One region of the Paenibacillus sp. NPDC056933 genome, then DNA from elsewhere that is predicted to be linked to it. Evidence: riboswitches for the same ligand, from Rfam matches in the RefSeq annotation. Region 1 holds a riboswitch; each other region holds the start of a gene.
The links. A riboswitch is a leader RNA that binds a small molecule or an ion and turns the genes downstream of it on or off. The one in region 1 is predicted to bind S-adenosylmethionine.
Positions count from the first base shown of each region.

Region 2: it holds a riboswitch for S-adenosylmethionine, as region 1 does, so the genes downstream of both, ACFTRD_RS27650 (methionine ABC transporter ATP-binding protein) here and mmuP (S-methylmethionine permease) in region 1, are expected to answer to the same signal.
Region 3: it holds a riboswitch for S-adenosylmethionine, as region 1 does, so the genes downstream of both, metA (homoserine O-acetyltransferase MetA) here and mmuP (S-methylmethionine permease) in region 1, are expected to answer to the same signal.

Region 1 covers NZ_JBHUQN010000006.1:223,479-225,684, reverse strand. The annotation lists gene ACFTRD_RS29095 (Ger(x)C family spore germination protein) at 1-818, shown strand, start outside; SAM riboswitch class I at 915-1,017, shown strand; gene mmuP (S-methylmethionine permease) at 1,105-2,206, shown strand, end outside.
Region 2 covers NZ_JBHUQN010000005.1:273,263-275,468, reverse strand. The annotation lists gene ACFTRD_RS27660 (COX15/CtaA family protein) at 1-14, shown strand, start outside; gene ACFTRD_RS27655 (Cthe_2314 family HEPN domain-containing protein) at 232-960, shown strand; SAM riboswitch class I at 1,088-1,229, shown strand; gene ACFTRD_RS27650 (methionine ABC transporter ATP-binding protein) at 1,357-2,206, shown strand, end outside.
Region 3 covers NZ_JBHUQN010000001.1:1,102,258-1,104,463, reverse strand. The annotation lists gene metA (homoserine O-acetyltransferase MetA) at 1-839, opposite strand, end outside; SAM riboswitch class I at 1,036-1,161, opposite strand; gene corA (magnesium/cobalt transporter CorA) at 1,616-2,206, shown strand, end outside.

The DNA of each region.
Region 1 (2,206 bases):
CCCAAGAGTTGTCGAAGAAATACAGCATGGAGCAGCTGCTTGATTTTGTTTTGCGGGACAATGATATCCGACCCAGTTCCCTTGTTTTGGTAAGCAAAGGACGTGCTTTAGATGCCCTTAGCTCCAAGGAGCCGGGAGAAATCCCAGTCTTTTATTTGAGGGGGTTGGTGAATAATGCATATCGTACCAATAAAATTCTTCCTCCTGTATCCCTCGCGAAACTTGATGGCAAAATGCAGTCAGGATCAAGCTTTTTGCTGCAAAATGTCCTTACTGCTGATGGGGAGCATAAATTCTCAGGCGCAGGCGTCTATAAAGGGAAAACGAAAAAGTGGATCGGCACCTTAAATCAGGTGGACCTTCAAGGATTGTCCTGGATCACTGGGGAGGCTAAGGGAGGGGCCTTAAAATCGTATGCACCGAAAAAGGGACATACGATAGTCTATGAAATCAAGTCTACTAAGAGCAAAATTGTGCCAAAAGTCCACGGAGATGACATTTCTTTTCATGTAAAAGTTGAATCAGAAGGTCAACTCATGGAAGATTGGAGTTCTCCGGAAATTCCTGCGACGGAAGAGTACATTGATGAATTGGAGGCTCAGTTCGCTAGTGCAGCCAAAGAACAAATGCAGCAGGTTATGAACAAAATGCAGCACACCTATCGGGTGGAAGTGGCCGGATTTGGAGAGCAGTTGCGGATCAAATACCCGAAAGTATGGAAAAAGGTCAAAAAAAATTGGGATGAAACCTTTAGTCAGATTCCCGTGACCTATGATGTGAAAATGAAAATCACAGATTATGGATCATCGACGGATTAAAGATGAGGGTGGAGATATTCCTTTATCCACAAATGGATGATGATATTTAATTGTTGACACAACCATGATAGATCGCTATATTTATAAAAAATCATTTTCTTATCCAGAGAGGTGGAGGGACTGGCCCTTAGAAGCCTCAGCAACAGATCTGAAGGATACTGTGCTAATTCCAGCGGGTGAACAGCCTGATAGATAGGAGCGTTTGTCTTTATTTGTCAGTTATGGCGCACTCTTCGGGAAGGGTGGGTCTTTTTGTTGTTCTGGATGAAGAAGTAGGGGAGCAGGCATGGATAACAACAAAGATACAGGGCATTTTCAGCGCAAAATGCAGGCACGGCATGTAGTCATGCTCTCACTTGGAGGAGTTATTGGTACAGGTTTATTTCTTAGCTCAGGTTATACCATTCAGCAGGCAGGGCCGATCGGGACTATTCTGTCTTACCTGATAGGAGCGATTGTCGTTTATCTGGTTATGCTTTGTTTAGGTGAACTGTCCGTTCATATGCCGGAGACTGGGGCATTTCATAGCTATGCGGCAAAATACATTGGGCCGGCAACAGGATACACTGTAGCCTGGTTGTATTGGCTAACCTGGACGGTTGCCCTCGGTTCCGAATTTACAGCAGCGGGACTGCTGATGCAACGCTGGTTTCCTTCCGTGAATGTATGGATCTGGAGTGCGCTCTTTGCGCTCATGATCTTCCTGTTCAACGCGCTGACGGTCAAATTTTTTGCAGAATCGGAATTCTGGTTCTCTTCGGTTAAAGTACTTACGATTTTGGTCTTTATTATTCTCGGTGCGGCAGCCATGTTCGGTATTATTCCAATGGCAGACTCGGAAACCGCCCCTTTTCTATCCAATATTACAGCGTCAGGCTGGTTCCCGAATGGCGCTTCTGCGATACTGATGACGATGCTTGCCGTAAACTTTGCGTTCTCGGGCACAGAATTAATCGGAATTGCTGCCGGGGAGACGGAGAATCCGGAAAAGACGATTCCGAAAGCGATCCATACCACGTTATGGCGCTTAATTATCTTTTTTATCGGAACCATTGTTATTCTCTCTGCGCTATTACCCATGTCGGATGCTAGTGTTCTCGAAAGTCCATTTGTAGCTGTAATGGAGCGAATTGGTGTTCCGTATGCAGCAGATATTATGAACTTTGTTATTCTGACGGCGATTCTCTCTGCTGCCAACTCGGGCCTATATGCTTCTTCGCGGATGCTGTGGTCTCTGGCAGATAAAAAGACGATCTCTCCATGGTTTGCCAAATTGACGAAACGCGGTGTACCGCTGAATGCCCTCCTGATCAGCATGGTTGGTGGCGCTTTGGCTTTGCTCTCGAGCATCATTGCACCAGGTACCGTGTATATTACGCTGGTCTCCA
Region 2 (2,206 bases), on a different contig from region 1:
TTAACCGTTTCTAATATATCCGAAAAATTATTGTAGTTCAGGGGATGAATCCAGTGAAGTTCACCATCCGATGATGTACATCATTGGACAGGTGAACTTTGTTTGATGTCAGGCGTGTCAGGGCAACCTAATGTAAGCAGCGGTCATACGTTTACTCTGATTCCGATTTTGTTTAATATTATAAATTATTATTATTTTGATGATCTGCAGAGTGGATAGAGGAGGCTATATATGCTGCGAACGTTGCTGGGTGAATTACCGCGTCAAAACGAAGGGATCCTCAAAGAAGCAATGGAGGCGATGGCGGCTACACTTGAGCTATTTCAGCGACAAATGCATGTGGACCATGATCCTGCCCATGATTTTCGTAAACTGTATGTGTGGACCCAGGGACTCATCTCCTCGTTGGATGAACTGGAGCAAAGCTGTTTTGCTGCTTCCCATTTTCGTCAAAAAGTCAAAGCGGGCTCTACGGATGATATGACAATACCCGAAAAAGCGGAGTATGCTCGTTACGTTTACTTTTACAAGGATGGTTTCATCCGATGTTTTGCCATTCTGGATAAGTTAGGTACGGTGTTGAATGAAATATTTGAGCTGAATACAACCAGTGTTAAAATTCATTTTTCTTATTTCACCGTATTAAGACAGTTTGGCTATGACAAGCTGCATCATGATCTTGCCAACGAGCTGATCCGGATCAAAGACTCCTACCGTGAGCCGATGAGCAAATTGCGCAAACGACGAAACATGGAGATTCATTACATGAACTCCGAAATGCAGGATGATCTGTGGCAGCTGCACCAGACTTTGCAAGGGAAAGTGAAGCTGGAAGACCTGGATCAGCATCTTTTGGAACTCCGCCAGGGTGTAGATATGGTATGTAAGACATTAAAAGCAGCGTATGGCTACATCAACGAGAAGTGGCATAAGCAGGGAATGAATCACCCTGCGAGGTGATTGGATTGCAATATTTGCCTTTGACAAATCGGAATACTTGGATTATACTGAGTTCCTGATCGACAGTTAGATGGAATTAACATTTATGACATTAACATTATAACTACTGAACTTATAAATTAAATATTTCTTATCGAGAGCGGCGGAGGGACAGGCCCGATGAAGCCCGGCAACCGATTTATAACTGCATGACAGCTGTGTCATACTTTATAGATGTTAGGTGCTAATTCCTACAAAATGGTGCAAGGCACGATTTTGGCAGATGAGAAGGTATAATCTTTCACGTGAAGAGCCCTTTTTGTTTCTGCAAAAGGGGCTCTTTTTTTGTACGACCAAGGGGAGTTTTCCTTTCATTCGGGTAAAGATACATGTAGGTAGTGGGAAGGAGCAGTAATTTTGATTGAATTAAAAGGTTTAACCAAGACGTACGGTAAAGGTGCTAAAAGTACGACGGCCTTGTCGGACCTAAATTTGAATATCGGCAAAGGTGAAATATTCGGAGTTATCGGTCATTCGGGTGCAGGCAAGAGCACATTGATCCGTTGTATCAATTTGCTCGAAAGACCGACGGCAGGCGAGGTTTGGGTTGATGGGATCAATTTAACCCGTCTGGGCAAGACCGATTTACAACAACAACGGCGCAAGATCGGCATGATCTTTCAGCATTTTAACTTGTTATCTTCGGCTACGGTGTACGACAATGTCGCTTTTCCTTTAAAACTGGTCAATACACCCAAGGCTGCAATAGATCGCAAAGTGAAGGAAATGCTCGCATTGGTTGGACTGGAGGACCACAGCAATAAATATCCAGCCCAACTGTCAGGCGGACAGAAGCAAAGGGTGGGTATTGCGAGAGCACTCGCGAGTGATCCGAACGTGTTGCTGTGTGATGAGGCCACATCGGCACTTGATCCCCAGACAACGGATTCGATTCTGAAGTTATTGCTGGATATCAATGAAAAGTATAACCTCACGATTGTTCTAATCACCCATGAGATGCACGTGATCCAGAATATCTGTGATCAGGTGGCGGTTATCCATCAAGGAGGCATCGTGGAGCAAGGGCCGGTGACGGAAGTATTCCTCAAGCCGCAGCATGCAATTACACGTGACTTTATGATGCGTGACCATGAGGTGGGAATTGCATTGGAAGAGACCGCTCTGGCGAGTGCAGGTGTTTCATTGCAGACGGACGGATCTTCTAAGCTTGTAAAAATATCCTTCCTTGGCGATAAAACATATGAGG
Region 3 (2,206 bases), on a different contig from region 1:
TGTGCCCGCCAAGTTGCCGGAGGGACACGGGAAGGGTCATCATTCGGAAAATAATGTTTAGGAAGAGCCACATTCATTCCCTTGGCTGCATCCCGGTCATATTCCCATTTCAATGAAAGCGGATCATACTCGGCATGTCCGGTTACAAAAATCTGCTTGCCGTCTTTGGTGGCGACCAGAAAAATGCCAGCCTCCTCGGATTCAACCAAAATTTCGAGGTTATCATTCTTTTCAATATCTTCACGGCGCACTTCCGTGTGACGAGAATGCGGAACGTTAAATACTTCATCGAATCCGCGCAGTAACTGCACATTGGATTTGTTGATCGTATGTGAGAATACGCCAAAGCATTTCTCATCCAGTGGAACTTTCGGAACACCAAAATGATGGTATAAACCCGCTTGGGAAGCCCAACAGATATGCATGGTCGAAGTTACATTGGTTTTGGTCCATTCGAAGATCTCCTGGATCTCCTTCCAATAGTTCACGTCTTCGAAGTCCATTTGCTCTACAGGAGCACCTGTAATGATCATGCCGTCAAAACGGCGATGTTCAATCTCGTCAAAGGTTTTGTAGAACAGGTCCAAATATTCCTGTGATGTATTCTTGGATGTATGAGATTTCGGATGCACCAGAACGATGTCCACCTGAATGGGTGTGTTTCCGACTAGACGAAGCAATTGCGTTTCTGTCGTTTCCTTTGTAGGCATCAGGTTTAATATAGCGATACGGAGCGGACGAATATCTTGCTTATAAGCAGATGTTTCGTCCATGACAAAGATGTTTTCTCCTGCGAGCACTTCCTTGGCTGGCAGGGTGTCTGGTATTTTGATCGGCATGTTGTTCAAACTCCTCCTTGTGCATAGATAGATGCAGCATGGGCTGCCATGAGCTTGCCTTCAGGCGCTGGATGCCATTACATCAAGTGACAAGCTCAAGTTCCGTAGCGAAAATCACTGCTGAGAAGTCGGGGCATATAAAACAAAGACCTTCCTCGGATTCCGAGAAAGGTCATATGTAAATAGATATGCGCCTCTCTCATCTCTCAGTTACAACAGTGCCACATGGACACTTGGTCGCTGCAAGAATTAGCACCGTACGGATATACCGCCGGTTGCCGGGTTTCATCGGGCCAGTCCCTCCACCTACTCTTGATAAGATTTCGCTGTATTCAATTGTAATTTAAAATGGTTCACCGTCTACTTTAAAACATTAATCCACTCACGTCAAGATGCAGTTCATAGTCTTCACCTCTGGACCCGGAACCGATCAACTTCCGTTGTCATACACTGCTCCAGGGCGCGAAATCGACACATTTTTGCGCTTGAAAGCACCCTGTACCAGCGGTATACTAAACAAGTGTTATAAACCCTTATGTGAGAGGTGACATATTCAATGGATGGCGACCCGAGGCCCGACTGGCAGCCGAGTTCCTACAAACTGCATAGAGAATTGACATCAGCATGCCGGCAGCGGGACGTTACTTCCGTTTGTATATAGAGCGAACGCAGTCCTGATCTCCAGGCTCCGCTGCCGACCGGCTGATCTCTTCTTTTTTGCGCCCAAATTGATAAAAATCCGCCAGCTTGGCGGGTGCAGAAGGAGTAGATAAACAATGAAAATCCGGTTGGTAAACAACGGTGTATTTATCCCGGTGGACGACATTCAGCAGGCGCTGACTCCACCAGCGGAGGGATTTTACTGGATTGATGCGGATGTAGACGATTTGGCGGTACTTCAACCGCTGTTCTTAATGCATGATCTGGCAGTGGAAGACTGCTTGAGTGACGAAGAACAACGTCCGAAGATTGAAATTTATGAGAGCCATTATTTTATTGTCATTAATAGCATTCGTTTCGATGATGAAGAGATTTTTTTGCGTGCCGTCAACCTGTTCCTTGGAAGACATTTTATTATCAGTGTTACGAAACAGAAAGTCAGTGAATTACGGACATTGAAACCGATACTATGGGAACAGGAAATCAGCACCCCGGATCGGCTGCTGTACCTCCTCGTGGACTTGATTGTTGATAATTATTTCACAGTCGGTGACCGGATTGAAGCACGGATTGAGAAGCTTGAGGAAGATATCCTGATGCACACCAAAAAGTCTCATTTGAATGAGATCATCGGGCTGCGCAGTGAGATTTTGTGGCTCAAGAAAGTGCTGGGACCTCAGAAAGAGGTCATTAACACCCTAAACAAA